Regions from separate parts of the Paenibacillus sp. FSL H8-0283 genome, predicted to be linked through region 2. Evidence: predicted binding sites of a transcription regulator. Region 2 holds the regulator's gene; each other region holds the start of a gene.
What was found. Region 2 encodes Rex, which represses fermentation and respiration genes when NADH is low (regulators of the CRP and FNR family bind a similar motif). Its sites were predicted from a motif close to TTGTGAAATATTTCACAA; they were not measured.
Positions count from the first base shown of each region.

Region 1: nadA (quinolinate synthase NadA) is a predicted target of Rex. The motif match lies at 1,583-1,600, and genes of this name have one in related genera.
Region 3: pflB (formate C-acetyltransferase) is a predicted target of Rex. The motif match lies at 2,665-2,682, and genes of this name have one in related genera.
Region 4: nirB (nitrite reductase large subunit NirB) is a predicted target of Rex. The motif match lies at 1,878-1,895, and genes of this name have one in related genera.

Region 1 covers NZ_CP150295.1:63,492-67,714, reverse strand. Annotated here, with positions in the region: gene nadB (L-aspartate oxidase) at 1-537, opposite strand, end outside; gene nadA (quinolinate synthase NadA) at 573-1,511, opposite strand; gene ftsH (ATP-dependent zinc metalloprotease FtsH) at 1,811-3,856, opposite strand; gene hpt (hypoxanthine phosphoribosyltransferase) at 3,957-4,223, opposite strand, start outside.
Region 2 covers NZ_CP150295.1:4,288,032-4,292,254, forward strand. Annotated here, with positions in the region: gene MHI52_RS19035 (hypothetical protein) at 1-65, opposite strand, end outside; gene MHI52_RS19040 (hypothetical protein) at 368-898, opposite strand; gene MHI52_RS19045 (amidohydrolase) at 936-2,243, opposite strand; gene MHI52_RS19050 (redox-sensing transcriptional repressor Rex) at 2,230-2,883, opposite strand; gene dinG (ATP-dependent DNA helicase DinG) at 3,103-4,223, opposite strand, start outside.
Region 3 covers NZ_CP150295.1:4,515,977-4,520,199, forward strand. Annotated here, with positions in the region: gene pflA (pyruvate formate-lyase-activating protein) at 1-234, opposite strand, end outside; gene pflB (formate C-acetyltransferase) at 324-2,582, opposite strand; gene adhE (bifunctional acetaldehyde-CoA/alcohol dehydrogenase) at 3,371-4,223, opposite strand, start outside.
Region 4 covers NZ_CP150295.1:4,958,924-4,963,146, reverse strand. Annotated here, with positions in the region: gene nirB (nitrite reductase large subunit NirB) at 1-1,788, opposite strand, end outside; gene MHI52_RS22050 (metal-dependent hydrolase) at 2,064-2,771, shown strand; gene MHI52_RS22045 (hypothetical protein) at 3,013-3,333, opposite strand; gene MHI52_RS22040 (M42 family metallopeptidase) at 3,491-4,223, opposite strand, start outside.

The DNA.
Region 1 (4,223 bases), 2.9 Mb from region 2:
TTCCCCTCGATCTCGATCCGTAATCAGGTCAACAACAAAATGCTCATCCCAAACTTCAATCCCGGGATGCTCATTCACTTCAACAGCAAGCGCACGTACAATCTCATATCCTGTTGCATCTCCGTTGGCATGCAAAATACGGCGGTGGCTATGCGCACCTTCCTGCGTCAACGCCAACTCGCCGTTCTCCAGATCAAATAAAGTACCCAAACGAATCAGTTCCTTCACTCCGTCCGGCCCCTCATTCACCAATACCTCTACCGCTTCGGAGCGGCATAAGCCCGCTCCTGCTACAAGTGTGTCCTGCAAGTGGTAAGCAGGTGAATCATCCTCAGCAATAACCGCAGCGATGCCTCCCTGCGCATATCTGGTGTTACTTTCAAGTAATGACTTCTTTGTGATCATTAATACACGTTGTTGTTCGCTTGCCTTAATGGCAGTAAACAAACCAGCAATCCCTGAGCCTATAACCAGTACATCCGTCTCTACCATGGGTAGCGCAGACAGATCAAAATCAACTAAATATTGCGGTATCATGTTATTCACCTGTCTTGGAGCAAGAGTAGCGCATCCTACTTTACCAACAACATGCGCTCTAGCGATTCTCTGGCTTTGTCGGCAACGGCCGGTGGCACGTAGATTTGCGGCTTCATCGTTTCCAGGCATTTCACCAGTTTCTTCAAGTTGTTCACCTTCATGTTGGGACATACGAGGAACTTGGTAGCAAAGTGGAACTGTTTATCCGGACTATCCAGACGAAGCTGATATCCTGTACCATCTTCGGTACCTACGATAAATTCCTTCGCTGATGAATTTTTGCAATACTCCAGAATAGCTGTTGTGCTGCCTACAAAATCACCCATTTCTACAACCTCAGGGCGACACTCTGGATGGACAACAAACTCCGCATTGGGATGCTTGGCTCTCATCTCCACCACATCTTTGACTGTAAGCATATCGTGAGTGTTGCAGTAACCTTCCCATATAATCATTTTCTTGTCTGTATGCTGCTGCACATAATGTCCCAGGTTTTTATCCGGTACCCAGATAATTTCGTCGGAATCCACCGATTGAATAACCCGGACTGCGTTCGCTGATGTACAACAGATGTCAGTCTCTGCTTTGATCTCAGCCGAGGAATTGATATACGTAACCACCTTGGCATTAGGATGTTGTGCTTTCAATTTGCGTAGTCCATCCACATTCACCATATCTGCCATTGGGCAGCCCGCACGTTCGTCCGGGATAATAACTGTTTTATTTGGCGCAAGAATTTTAGCGCTTTCACCCATAAAATGAACACCACAGAAAACGATCACATCCGCATCTGTCTGTGCTGCCTTCTGGGCTAACAGAAATGAATCTCCACGGAAGTCGGCAACCTCCTGTACTTCGTCACGTTGATAATAATGGGCAAGAATAATGGCATTACGTTCCTTTTTCAACACCATAAGCCGCTCACGCAGCTCGCGGTTCATCTCAGCCTTGCGCTCTAAAGCCAGAGCTTCCACCTGTGATCCTCTCCTTTATCGGGACAGCGTCATGCGCTGTTTCGTGGGCTAACCTAAGTCGTTATCTTCGCTTGAGAAACGAATCACAAGCGGTTTAACAACTAATTTACACAACGTTCACGACTCTGTCAATAAATGAAAAAGGCCCGGGACAGCGCTGTAACCACCTGTTTGCTAACTGGTTCGCCATCTAACTCCCGTTTATCTTTATCTATCCTCTTTTAAAATAATGGATAAAAAAAGAGAGCCTCGAGGGCTCTCTTGATTTCACCTGCTATCATAGCCAGATGTATTATGCATTAAGACGTTGGCTTCGTTCCGCCATCATCCGGGTTATTGTTATTACCCTTTTCCAGATTCGGAGCTTCGTTTGGAATATCTCCGGCTGGTGGCTCAGGCGTTTCATCTTTACCTTGAATACGAACACGCACATCACCGATGGTGTCGATGATTGGCTCTCCGCCTTCAGTTGGTGTGCCTTCACCATCATTGTCATTCTCTGCTTTTGGAGTCAAAGAACCTGTTTCGATCAATTGCTTGATCTGATCCATTTCCAAAGTCTCAACCTCAAGCAAAGTTTGAGCGATCAGGTGCATCTCTTTTGAATGTTTAACAAGCAAGTCCTTACACTTCTCATAACAGTCATTAATAAAGCGTTGCATTTCCTGATCAATCTCGTAAGCAATGGAATCCGAGTAATTCTGTTCATGACCGATATCCCGACCAAGGAATACCTGTCCTTGTGAACTTCCGAATTGCATAGGTCCCAATTTCTCACTCATACCGTATTCCATAACCATGCTGCGAACAATACCTGTCGCTTGCTGGAAGTCACTGTATGCACCAGTACCAATTTCTCCGATGAACAATTCTTCAGCTACACGACCCCCGAGAAGTCCGGTTACTTTATCCAGCAATTCCTGCTTGGTAACCAGCATACGGTCTTCTTTTGGCAACATGATTACATATCCACCCGCACGTCCGCGCGGAATAATGGTCACTTTATGTACCATATCAGCATGTTCGAGGAAGTATCCAACAATGGTATGACCTGCTTCGTGATAAGCAACGATTCGTTTCTCGCGATCACTGATGACACGGCTTTTCTTCTCCGTACCAACGATGACACGGTCAATCGCTTCGTCAACTTCCTTCATGGAAATATCTTTACGGTTACGACGCGCTGCAAGCAATGCCGCTTCGTTCAAGAGATTCTCCAAATCCGCACCAGAGAAACCTGTTGTACGCTTCGCGATAATATCCATCTTCACATCTTTGGTCAGTGGTTTATTACGGGAATGTACTTTCAGGACAGCTTCACGACCTCTTACATCAGGGCGGTCAACCGTAATTTGACGGTCAAAACGTCCTGGACGCAGCAAGGCAGGGTCCAAAATATCTGCACGGTTCGTTGCGGCAATGATGATGATACCTTCATTAACTCCGAATCCGTCCATCTCAACGAGCAACTGGTTGAGTGTCTGTTCACGTTCATCGTGACCACCACCAAGACCAGCACCACGCTGACGTCCTACAGCATCAATCTCATCGATAAAGATGATACATGGGGCATTTTTCTTCGCATTTTCAAACAAATCACGAACACGTGATGCACCGACACCGACAAACATTTCCACGAAGTCGGAACCTGAAATAGTGAAGAATGGTACACCCGCTTCACCGGCTACGGCACGAGCGAGCAATGTTTTACCGGTACCTGGAGGCCCTACGAGCAATACGCCCTTAGGAATCCGCGCACCTACTGCTGCGAATTTACGAGGGTCCTTGAGGAAGTCTACAACCTCAACAAGTTCCTGTTTCTCTTCGTCAGCACCCGCAACATCTTCAAATGTAACCCGCTTCTTCTCTTCGTTGTAGAGACGAGCACGGCTTTTACCAAAGTTCATTACTTTACCGCCGCCGCCTTGAGCCTGATTAAACAGGAAGAAGAACAGCAGGAACATAATGATCAAAGGAATAAAGGAAGTCAGCAACGTCAACCAGATGCTGTCACCTTTCATTGGCTCCTGATGATATTGGAAATTGTTAGTTTCACTTGCAGCTACAAGCTCACTAATTGCCTCATCCGTAGGAGGAATATACGTTGAGAAATTTTCTGATTTGGCGCCATCAGGTGCCTTCTTGTATTGACCGGTCACGAGATACGTTTGACCGTTGAATTGAACCGTCAATTCAGAGACATTGTTGGCTTTGATCGCTGCACGCAACTGATCATATCTAGGATTATCGGTGGCTTCGCCGCCATTGCTGACGAACTGGACTATCCCCACCACAACTAAAAAAAGAATCAAATAAAAACCAGAATTCCGGATGAACCGATTCATCCCCTACCTCCTCTCGAGACACTTTAATTATTTTAACATAGCCCGACATGGCTTCTCAACAGAAGCCAAGAACAGCTCAAGGCTTGGGTCGGGCAGGATATTAGCTACTATAGACTTCCGGCTTCAAAATCCCGATATAGGGCAGGTTCCGGTACTTCTCCGCAAAATCCAAACCGTAACCAACGATGAACGCGTCAGGAATGTCAAAGCCTGTGTAATGAGCTTCCAACTCAACTTTACGGCCTGAAGGCTTGTCGAACAGCGTAACCACTCGCACCGACTCGGCACCGCGGTTTTCTAGCAGTTCAATCAGATAGCTGAGTGTAAGTCCGCTGTCGATAATATCTTCGACAATCAGAACTTCCCG
Region 2 (4,223 bases):
CCTCCAAACAACACAACGGCTGAAATGACGGCAGTTATAGCAATAGGCAATACTTTTAGCTTCAAGTGAATTACCCCTCCCAGATTTTGGCCCAACCTACTGGCTTATTGGTATATACGAATATGTGTACATTGACTCCTGCGAGAATTTCGACAGGATTATTTGTTTTTGAATGTAACTTTGAGTACATATCTGAGTATATCACATCGTATATACAATTTCGAAGGCGAAAATATGAATAAATTATTAATTTTAACTATTTAAATCAAATATGTTTACAGACAACACAAAGAACCGGTTCAGTCGGATATCCGTCTGCCGGTTCTTTCATTTCTTTAATTCTCTAGTTATCTCACTCTATCTTGTTCTAGCTGTTCGGGAGTGTGTAGACCAGGTCCACCTGTTCTCCGTTGCTAAAACGATAAAAGCGATAGTGGTTGTGCGTACCATCTTTATAATACACTTGCCACACATATATTCCATTCACAACTCCGGGCATGATTCGTTTAATCTCACCGGCAGGAACTTCAGAACTGAAGCGATTGCGTACCTGCGCTTCGGACATGCCATTCTGCAGCAGCTCACTGTGTACAGCGTTTGCACCCTTAACCGGCTGATTGTTTGCGTCGAACTTAACCCAGACCATAACATCCTGGTTATCCTTGTTTTTGCCGATCAGGGTCCAGTAGATGTTGTCAGAGCCTTCTTTGTCTCCCCAGATGTACTTACGCAATTCATCATAGGATGTAATGCCCAGTTGCTCCTGTGCTGCCTGTATGGCGAGCGCTTCTTCCTTGCGTTGGTCCTGCGTGACATGGACGTAATAACGCTGAAGTCCAAACAGAATCAGAACCAGTGCAAGCAGCGAAATCCATATCCACTTCTTTTTTTTCTTCAAAAGCCGAACTTCCTTTCCCTATGATGCTGTCCTGCAATTAACGAGCAAGCAGACCATCAAATGCCAATTGAGACTCACGCAAAATGCGTTCTTCATCCAGCGTCAGACATTCGCCATGTTTCACCACTTGTTTTCCATCCACCCATACGTGCTCAACATCTTTAGCAGAAGCCGAGTAGATTGTATGTGAGATCAGGTCTGTATGTGGATAGAAATGTGCCTGTTCAATGTCCAAGGCGATAAAGTCAGCCTTCATGCCGACCTGGAGTGCTCCGGTATTGTTCAAGAAGATAGATTTGGCACCGTATGACGTTCCGAGTAATAACGCTTCGCCTGCTGGCACTGCCGTCGGGTCACCAGATACACCTTTGTGGATCAATGCAGCCAGTCTCATTTCCTCGAACATATCCAGGTTGTTGTTGCTTGCCGGTCCGTCTGTTCCGAGTGACACGGTAACTCCTGCTTTCAGCAACGCAGGTACCCGCGAAACACCGGAAGCGAGTTTCAGGTTACTTCCCGGGTTATGGGATACAGCCACATCATGACGGGCCAGAATCTCAATCTCTTCGTCATTCAGATGCACCGCATGTGCAACCAGGGATGGACGAGAGAAAAAGCCCAGTTTCTCCAGATGTGCCACAGGACGCAGTCCATAATCAGCCACGTTCTGCTCGACTTCACGAAGCGTTTCCGACATATGTGTATGAAGGGGAAGGTTTAGGTCGTTCGCGACCTGCACAAGCTTCTCTATGTAGTCAGGAGGGCATGTATATGGTGCATGTGGCGAGATTACGGTTGTAATGCGACCATCTGCCTGTCCATTCCACTCACGCGCAAACGCAGCCGACTCCTCCAGCTTCCGCAATTGTTCTTCCTCCGAGCACAACCCGATTACACCACGTGCCAGTGCTGCTCTAACGCCGGATTGCTCCACAACTTTGGCAACTTGATCCATGTGATCGTACATGTCCAGGAAAGCTGTAGTTCCGCCTTTCAACATTTCAAGCACCGATAGCGAAGTTCCCCAATATACGTCTTCTGAAGTCATTTTCGCTTCCATCGGCCACATTTTTTCCTGCAACCATACTTGCAATGCAAGATCGTCTCCGTGCCCTCTGAGCAACGACATCGCTGCATGACCATGCGTATTGATCAGACCCGGCAGGAAGAACAGTCCTTTTCCATCCACTTTGGTACAATTTTTGTCTTCATCCGGCAATGTCTCACCAATATGCACAATCTTGTCATTCTCAACAACCATGTATCCGTGGACCACGTTCCATGTTGTGCCGCCTTCATTAACGGCAAATTTGCCGTTGTGAATTACCCATCTATTTGTTGTCATCTTCCTCGTCGTCCTTTCCAGTCTCCAAGTAATAGGCCAAACTAAGCAGATCCGTTGTAAAGTCAGCATGGTGAATGCGGATATGCGGCGGTGTTTTTAGAATGGTTGGTGCAAAATTAAGGATCGCTTCAATTCCTGATTCAATAAGCTGATCGGCTACATTTTGGGCTTCCGTATCCGGAACCGTGATAATTCCGATGCGAATGTTTTCCATTTTAACCGCTTCCGTCAATTCATCCATTGGTTTTACCGTCAAACTGTTGATTTGACTACCTATCTTCGGTCCATATGCATCAAATACAGCAACAATCTTCATGTTGTCTTTCAGATATGCGTTGTAGTTGGACAAGGCTTGACCGAGGTTACCCGCTCCTACCAGAGCTACATTAATTTGCTGATCGATTTTGAGAATGTGACGAATTTTCTCGATCAAATAGGATACATCATACCCGATCCCTTTACGACCAAAATCACCGAAGTAAGCCAGGTCTTTACGAATTTGGGCCGGATTCAGATCCAACCTCTGTCCAAGCTCTTGAGAAGAAACAGTAGCCACCTCACGCTGATGCAACTCGTTCAAATAACGCAAGTAAACAGGCAGACGTCGTACCACCGCTTCCGAAATTTTATCCGATTTCATTCTTGCTCCCCCTTACCAAGGCCACGATAAAATAATAGATGAAAAGATGAGCATTCTGTATAAAACTCAAAGATAAACGTGACATTTTATACAGAATGCTCCTTGTAATTTAGGTTATAAGTTCTTACGTGCAACTGCTTTAATCGGATACGGAAATATCTAATAAAGTTTAACGCCAAACGATAGTGTCATGCAATGATATAACGAACAAAACAACCATTATTTTTGTTCATTAGCAGGTTTTTCCAACCACTCAGTAATTCGTGGAACCATTTGCTCCGTGAGCATATGCTCCATTTTGGGACCAGGTAATGAATACAAAAAGAATTTACCATAATACGCTTCAATCACCCGTGTATCATAAACAATGACAATTCCTCTGTCCTTTGCTGTACGTACCAATCGGCCAAATCCCTGCTTGAAACGAATGACCGCTTGTGGCACGGACAGTTTCATGAACGGATTTTTCTTCTGTTCCTGGAGCAACTCACTCTTGGCTTCCACCAACGGATGATTCGGTGGCTGGAAAGGCAGTCGCACAATAGCGAGACAAGTTAACGCCTCTCCCGGGATATCTACACCCTCCCAGAAGCTACTTGTGCCCAGAAGTACCGTTGCTTTGGCATCTTGAAACCTGCGAGTCAATTTGGAACGACTTCCACTGTCAACGCCTTGCCCAAGCAACGAGATGTCGTTGCCAGACAGTGCCTCCTTCAGCGGATCATAGACCTGTCGCAACATCTTGTATGAAGTAAACAGAACCATCATGCGTCCACGCGTAGCAATTGCCGTCTCTGCGAGTGATTGCACCAGCATATTAACAAAGTGCGCATCACCCACACTTCCCTTCACACTTGGGAAATCACGCGGAATCACCAGAAGTGCCTGATCGCGATAGTTGAAAGGTGATGGCAACATCGACGTTAATAGCCGATTGTTCTCGGCGGCTTCCTGCAAGCCAAGCTGTTCAATCATGAACTGGAATGACTTATCTACCGAAAGCGTAGCCGATGTAAGCACAACACTTTTCTTTTTATCAAAAAATAAATCCTTAAGTTGTGCACTCACATCTACAGGTACGGCATACAGCTGGAGAGATTTGCTGCGGAATTGGCCGCTGGCTTCCATCCAGTACACCGTTTTGGCGTCATCCATACGCATGAAGAAACGTAGATTCTCCTTCAATGTGGTCAGATCTTTCAGCAGTCCTGTAATGTCCGTGATCAGACTATCCGATTGATAATCATCCTGATCCTCTTTCACTTCAAGCAGCAATTTGTCCCCTTTGCGAACCAAATCGCCCAGAGTCACATAGATCTGGTTCTCCAGATCCTGCAACT
Region 3 (4,223 bases), 230 kb from region 2:
TCCACCAGATATCGTGAGCCCGCCTCCGGAGCTGCGGTAGTAGGATAGGTACGGCTCAATTTCAGCCAATACCTCCTCAAGCGTCATTTCTTTTCCGCCATCCAACGCCCAAGTATCAGGGTTGTGGCAATACTGACATTTGAGTAGACATCCTTGCATAAAAAGCACAAAGCGGATGCCTGGGCCGTCAACCGTCCCGAAAGTTTCGAGTGAATGAATATGTCCGTTAACCATGCTGCCTCTTCCTTTCTGTATCCGCATCCGCTATGCGTTTAATATGATTTGGAATACCTTGCTCTAGCGGTCTTCTACTTGCAAATCAATTACATCGAGCCATGGAACGTACGGTTGATGACATCCAACTGTTGTTCACGAGTCAGTTTAATGAAGTTAACGGCATATCCGGATACCCGTATAGTCAGTTGTGGATAGTTTTCCGGGTGATCCATCGCATCAATCAATTGCTGACGATCAAATACGTTAACGTTCAGGTGATGAGCGTTTTGACCGAAGTAACCATCCATCATCGCAGTCAGATTGGATTTACGTGTAGTCTCCTCTTTACCCAATGCTTTTGGCACGATGGAGAAGGTATTGGAAATCCCGTCAAGACTGTGTTCATAAGGCAATTTGGCTACCGAGCCAAGGGATGCCAGTGCACCTTTTTTGTCACGACCATGCATTGGGTTTGCACCTGGAGCAAATGGTTCACCTGCTTTACGACCATCCGGTGTAGTCCCTGTTTTCTTACCATATACCACGTTGGAAGTGATCGTCAGAACGGATTGTGTTGGAACTGCGTTACGGTAAGCTTTGTGCTTGCGAATCATGCCCATGAAGTTCTCGACCAGTTCAACAGCAATGCTGTCTACGCTGTCTTCATTGTTACCGTAACAAGGGAAGTCTCCTTCGATTTCGAAATCAACAGCGATGCCTTGTTCGTTACGAATTGGTTTTACTTTGGCATATTTGATCGCACTCAGTGAATCTGCTGTAACCGACAGACCAGCGATACCGCAAGCCATCGTACGTACAATGTCACGGTCATGCAATGCCATTTCGATACGCTCATAGCTGTATTTATCGTGCATGTAGTGAATGACGTTGAGGGTGTTCATATACAGCTTAGCCAGCCACTCCATCATTGGTTTGAAGCGTTTCATAACCTCATTGTAATCCAGCACTTCGCTAGTAATGGCAGGATACTCAGGTCCAACTTGTGCTCCGGATTTCTCGTCACGACCACCGTTGATCGCATACAGGAGAGCTTTAGCCAGGTTGGCACGAGCGCCGAAGAATTGCATTTGTTTCCCGATCTTCATAGCCGACACACAGCATGCAATACCGTAATCGTCACCGTAGATCGGACGCATCAGATCATCATTTTCATACTGGATTGAGCTGGTTTCGATGGATACTTTACTGCAATAATCTTTGAAAGCTTCTGGAAGTTTCGTTGACCAGAGAACAGTCAGGTTCGGTTCTGGTGCAGGACCCAGGTTGTGCAGCGTATGCAGGAAACGGAAGCTGTTTTTGGTTACACGTGTTTCACCATTCACGGACATACCACCGATGGACTCAGTCACCCATGTTGGATCTCCACTGAATAGTTCGTTGTAATCCGGTGTACGCAGGAATTTGACAATCCGCAGTTTCATTACAAAATGGTCAACCAATTCCTGAGCCTGTTCTTCGGACAAAATGCCCTCTTGCAGGTCACGTTCAATGTAGATATCCAGGAAAGAAGATACACGTCCCAGTGACATCGCAGCACCGTTTTGTTCTTTGATCGCAGCGAGATAACCGAAGTACAACCATTGGAACGCTTCTTTTGCTGTTGTCGCTGGCAAGGAAATATCGAACCCGTGCATATCGCCCAATTGTTTCAATTCTTGCAATGCACGAATCTGTTCAGACAATTCTTCCCGCAGACGAATGACATCTTCATCAATAACATCAACTTCGAGTGCATTCAGTTCGCCTTTTTTGTTACGAATCAGGAAGTCTACCCCGTACAAAGCTACACGACGATAGTCACCGATGATTCGGCCACGGCCGTAAGCATCTGGCAGACCTGTAATAATTCCTGCTTTACGCGCTGCACGCATGTCGGAAGTATAAGCATCGAATACACCCTGATTATGTGTTTTGCGAATGTTTGTAAATATATCAATGACGCCCTGTGGCATTTCAAAGCCATATGCCTCACATGCGTCAATCATCATGCGGATTCCGCCTGTTGGTTGAATGGAACGTTTGAACGGAGCATCGGTCTGAACGCCGACAATCTGCTCTTTGGATTGATCCAGATAACCGGGTTGGTGAGAAATAATAGTACCTGGTGTGTTCACGTCAACGTCAAGGACACCGCCGTTATCACGTTCTTTTTTGGTCAGATCAGATACGATCTCCCACAATTCTTTGGTATTCTGGGTTGCACCTGCGAGAAATGCTTCGTCACCGTAATACGGAGACAAGTTGTGTGCCAGAAAATCATTCACATCTACGGATTTGGTCCATGTTCCTTTGGTAAAGTTTCTCCAGCCTGTTTGTTGTTTGACATCTTTTTCAATCACCGACATCGTAATCCCTCCACTAATTTGGATTTCTGGACACATAACATCTTGCTTCATTCGTAGCATTGTGTGCCCAGAGCCGCGATTAATGTGAATTGTTTCACATAAACCGGAACATGTTCTCTCTACTTGGGAACCGGAACCGCGGGATGAATGTTTTTCTTACATTTTCAGTATACGACTTGGGGCTTTCATCATCTGTGATTTTTGTCACAAAGCCAGTGAACTAACTCACTCCATCTGCGCTGTGTCGCATTGACCCCTGTAAATTCACACTTAGCCACTGCGCGGGCAGAACAACTTCCGATCGCTGTTATCCCCGGATTTTTTCAATTTTATATTTCAAAGGGGAAAATCCGGGGATAAAGGCGAACGCTCCGCTTCTTCAGTTTTTTCTGCCCACTCCGTTATTGTGTGAACATCTGGCTCAAACAGCCACGTCACGGATTCCGTGTAACCTCTATAGAACCCTTTGCTCCTCTATGCTCGGAGCAAATCAAATCTTAGAATAAATCCTGAAAAACAGATGCTTCGCTCTTCTGTTTTTCTGCCCTCTCGTTATTGTGTGAACATCTGGCTCAAACAGCCACATCACGAATTCCGTGTAACCTCTATAGAACCCTTTGCTCCTCTATGCTTGGAGCAAATCAAATCTTAGAATAAATCCTGAAAAACAGATGCTCGCTCTTCTGTTTTTCTGCCCTCTTCTTTATTGTGTGAAAGACGGCAATCGGGGCTCCCCTCTCGGGGAACCCTAATCTTCTTGCCGTAAGGCATGCTTCGATCTAAATTTGTTATTCAAACTTTCCGTAGAAAGCGTTGCGGTATACATCAGCCAGTTCAGTTACCAATGGCAGCTTTGGATTGGCGGTTGTACATTGGTCTTCGAAGGCACGGTCAGCCAGATAATCGACATGTGCTTCAAAGTCTTTGGCATCAAATCCGATTTCCTGGAACGATTCTTCAATGCCCAATGTTTTGTTCAGTTTGCGAATCGCATTGATGAGACTGGTTACGCCTTCTTCTGTCGTACGTGCAGGCAATCCCAAGATACGGGCAATTTCGGCATACCGCTCATCCGCTACAAAGTGAGAATATTTCGGGAACGATGCAAATTTGGTCGGTTTTTTCGCGTTGTAACGAATGACGTGTGGCATCAGGATTGCATTGGTGCGTCCGTGTGCGGTGTGGTACTGACCGCCCCATTTGTGCGCCAAGCTGTGGTTAATGCCCAGGAATGCATTGGCAAACGCCATACCTGCAATCGTGGAAGCATTATGCATTTTTTCACGTGCCAGTTTATCACCTTGCAGCGCAGATTGCTCCAGGTATTGGAACACCAGTTGGATTGCTTTGATCGCAAGTCCATCCGTGTAATCATTTGCCATAACAGATACATAAGCTTCAATCGCATGCGTCAGTACGTCCATACCTGTATCTGCAACGGCTGTTCTAGGCAGGGAGTATACGAACTCCGGATCGACAATCGCTACGTCTGGTGTCAGCTCATAGTCGGCCAATGGATATTTGGTGTTACCTTGATTTTTATCTGTGATAACCGCGAACGATGTCACTTCAGAACCTGTACCGGATGTGGTTGGGATCGCTACAAATTTCGCTTTTACGCCGAGACGTGGATATTTGTAG
Region 4 (4,223 bases), 670 kb from region 2:
AGTCACTTTGACTGCTTTCACATCATATTTGACTGAAACGTCAGCGATACGTTTGAGGTCCGCTGGTGTAGTCACCCCGCCATACATCCGAGGTACAACCGTATACGTTCCATCTTTTTGAATATTCGCATTCATCCGTTCGTTAACAAAACGGGATTCTTTCTCATCTTCGTGTGTGTCTGGTGCAATCATGCCAAGGTAATAGTTGATCGCCGGACGACATTTGGAACAACCTTCAGGTTGACTCCAACCCAGTACATTCATGACCTCTTTGGTCGTTTGTAATCCTTTTTCACGAATCTCGGCTACGATTTCATCTCGACCCATGGAAGTACATCCGCAGATGCCCTGTTTGGCTCCAGTACTGAAACTGTCTCCAAGTACATATTGCAGAATCTGTTCCACAACCGGTTTACACCCACCGCAAGAGCGTGTTGCACCGGTACAGGCTTTGATTTCATCAACAGTGGTAAGGCCCTGGTTTGTAATTACATCAACAATGGCTCCTTTGGTTACCCCGTTACATCCACAGACGATCTCGTCCTCGGGCATCGTTTCAACAGAGGTTGCTTTCTTATGACCGCCGCAGCCTGTACCCATGAGTGAACCATACAATTCCTCGGTCATTTCGGTTTGATTTTTAATCAGTTTCTGCAATTCGGCAGAATCCGTAATGTCACCGAAGAGAACAGCGCCGACCATTTTATTATCACGAAGCAGAATTTTTTTGTAAGTCCGTTTCCAGTCATCTTTGTGCGAAATGACGGTGTGCTCTGGGCTGTCGATGAATTCACCAGTTGAAAAGACATCTACACCCGAAATTTTCAATTTCGTGGATACAACTGAACCTTCATAAGGAGCGGTCTCCACACCGCAGATATGTTTCGCGAGAATCATGCCTTGCTCGAACAATGGGGCAACGAGGCCGTAACATACCCCGCGGTGCTCTGTACATTCCCCAACCGAGTACACATTCTCAAGTGAAGTCTGCATATAGTCATTCACGACAATGCCCCGATTCACTTCCATACCGCTTTCACGAGCTACGACCGTATTAGGTTTAATCCCTACAGCCATGACCACAAAATCAACATTCAGAACCGTATTATCTGCAAAACGAATCCCTTCAACGCGTTCGCCGCCCAGCAGTTCGGAAGTCTGCGCACCCATCTTGAACCGGATACCCTGACGTTCCAATTCAGCTTTCAACATGGCTGAAGCTTGTGGATCAAGCTGACGCTCCATCAGATCTTCCATCAGATGCACTACGGTAACTTCCATACCAAGTTGTACCAATCCTTTGGCAGCTTCAAGGCCTAGCAGTCCGCCCCCGATAACGGCCGCTCGTTTATACTGTTTAGCAGCTTCCAGCATGACATTGCAATCGGCGATATCGCGGAAACCGACAACACCTTCTTTGTCATGTCCTGGTACAGGGAGAATGAAGGAGTTGGAGCCAGTCGCAATGATGATTTTGTCATAAGGAACGCGAGTTCCATCTTCAGTCACAACTTCGTGCGTCTCGGCATCGATTCGTGTAACCGTTGTGCCTGTGTGCAGCGTAATGCCGTAATCTTCATACCAGTGAAGGTCGTTCAGTACGATATCGTCCAGAGTTTTGCTTCCTTCCAGTACATAAGACAACATAATGCGGTTGTAGTTAGGATAGGGCTCTGTGCCAAAAACGGTAATATCAAATCGCGTAGTTAATTTTAAAATTTGCTCAACGGTACTGATTCCTGCCATACCGTTACCAATGATAATGAGGTTCTCTTTTTTTCCGTTCATGTGTGTATGCCTCCTTGAATAGACGCTGTACATTACTCAAAATTTTAGTGGTTTATATTTGAAATTATACAAGTAGTTGACGACAGTTTATGTGATTTAATTCACTAATAAAGATAAAAGAGTCATAAATATAATAATGTGAGCCCCATCACAGAAAGTTATATTTATTTTCATACAAATAATAAATGCGAACTATTGTTCTTATTTTGTTTTCGTTGTAAAATCGAAACTGGGCCGTATTGTTCCCGATTTCTTCGAAAGGACGTTTTTGCATCATGATGGGAAGATCTCACCTTATTATCGGGACCGGCGTGTCGCTTTCTGTTCTGCAGTTGGCCGGTATGCCGGTGACTGCGCCGGCAGTTACGGTTGCTCTGATTGGTTCGTTATTGCCTGACATTGATGAGCCAAATTCGCTGCTGGTATCCAGAGCCTTGCCTAACAGTCTGATCAGGTTGTTACAGACGATTCTGTTGCCCACAGCTGTATTTGTGTACTTCTATGTTCATGCCAAACCATGGAACCTATTGCTTGCGATCCTCATTGCGCTTGTGTCATTCCTGCCTTCGCGTTCGCTTCGCAAAGTGTTGATGTTTGCGATTGGACTTGGACTGGTCTTTTATGGTCACGCGTTCGCACCGTGGAACTTGATTGCAGGCAGTTTGTTAATGCTCTGTACCACACTGACTCATAGGGGACTGACACATACCCTGTACGGAACCGCAATATGGGCGGGCTTGTTGTACAGCACGACCCAGCAGCAGGGTCCGGAGATCTGGGTAGCGGGAGGCACGGCATATGCGATGCATCTATTGGCCGATTCACTAACCAATCGGGGTATTCGTCCGTTACCACCGCTCAAGTGGCGCATACGGGTGAATCTGATGAGTACAGGGACCAAGCGTGGTGCCGTTGTAGAGAATGTCTGCATTGTGCTTACTCTTATTTTGGCCTGGATTGCATTCTCACCGCTATTTCTATAGCCATCCAAAAACGCCAGCCCGCATATTGTGGGCTGGCGTTTACAGGTATGCATTTCATAATGAATGGATCGTGGATCGTAATAATAACCTAGCCAATTCAGGATTGAGAAGGAGAATCAGTCAGGTCGTCAATATCGGAAGAACCAAATACAAATAAAACAACAAGAATGACAATGATCAGTAGTTCAGCGAACCCATTTCCGTCAAAGTCAGACATCACTTCAACCTCATTTCTTGGTGTTTAGGAATTGATTCTCTGTTGGAAAGCCCGTATAACGTCATTCAACGTCATATCGCCACCGATCTCATCGAGGAATTGCACCAGTTTGTCTTGATTCGATGGTGTAATATTTTGTAGCGATTTATACTGCCCAACCAGTTCAACGACCAGTGTAGCTTCTCGAAACAACGTGACCGCATCCACTCTTAACTTCCCACTTACCAGTAATGCTGCAACGATAAGTTCCAGATTTCTTCCTTTAAGGTTGCCATTGAGAAGGGTGTTTGCGGCATTTGTTTTTTTGGAACCTTTATTCGATTTTCCATTCCTTCTCACTGCCATAACAGGTCCCCCGCTGTTTGGTGTTTAATTCATCTTCCGTTATTGTATCTTATGTGTAATTCCCTATAATGTTCGGCCTATTAATCTACGTGTCTAACTGATATCGTTGTGAATATAAAAAAGAGACCTCCCGATGGATAGGAAGTCTCGTCAGCTATTACGCGTTATTAATTATGGTATTCATCGTTGTCCGATCCAGACCTTTGACCAGTTTCACGATCAGTTCTTTGGCCGCATCGTAGTCATCCGTATGAATGATGGAAGAAGAGGTATGGATATAGCGTGCGCAGATACCAACAACTATTGATGGTACACCAATGCCACTCAGGTGAACTTGACCTGCATCTGTACCACCTGGTGAGATGAAATACTGCATTTTGATCTGATTGGATGAAGCCGTATCTTGAACATATTCAACCATTCCGCGATGGGTGAACATACCCGGGTCAAAAATACGAAGCAATGCGCCTTCTCCGATATGTCCAAATGACTGTTTGTCACCTGTCATATCATTTGCCGCGCTACAGTCAAGTGCAAAGAAGATATCAGGCTGAATCAGATTGGCGGCCGTACGTGCACCGCGAAGCCCCAGTTCTTCCTGAACCGTTGCACCAGCGTAAAGTGTGTTAGGAAGTTTTTCCTTGTGCAGCGCTTCAACCAGTTCAAGTGCAAGTCCTACGCCGTAACGATTATCCCACGCTTTGGCCATAATTTTTTTCGGGTTCGCCATAGGCGTAAATTCACAGATCGGTACGATCTGCATCCCTGGATGAATGCCCCAGGATTCTGCTTCCGCACGGTTGTCTGCTCCAATATCGAGATACATGGAATTCAGATCCACAGGTTTATTCCGCTGGGACTCGTCCAGCAAGTGTGCAGGTGTAGAACCT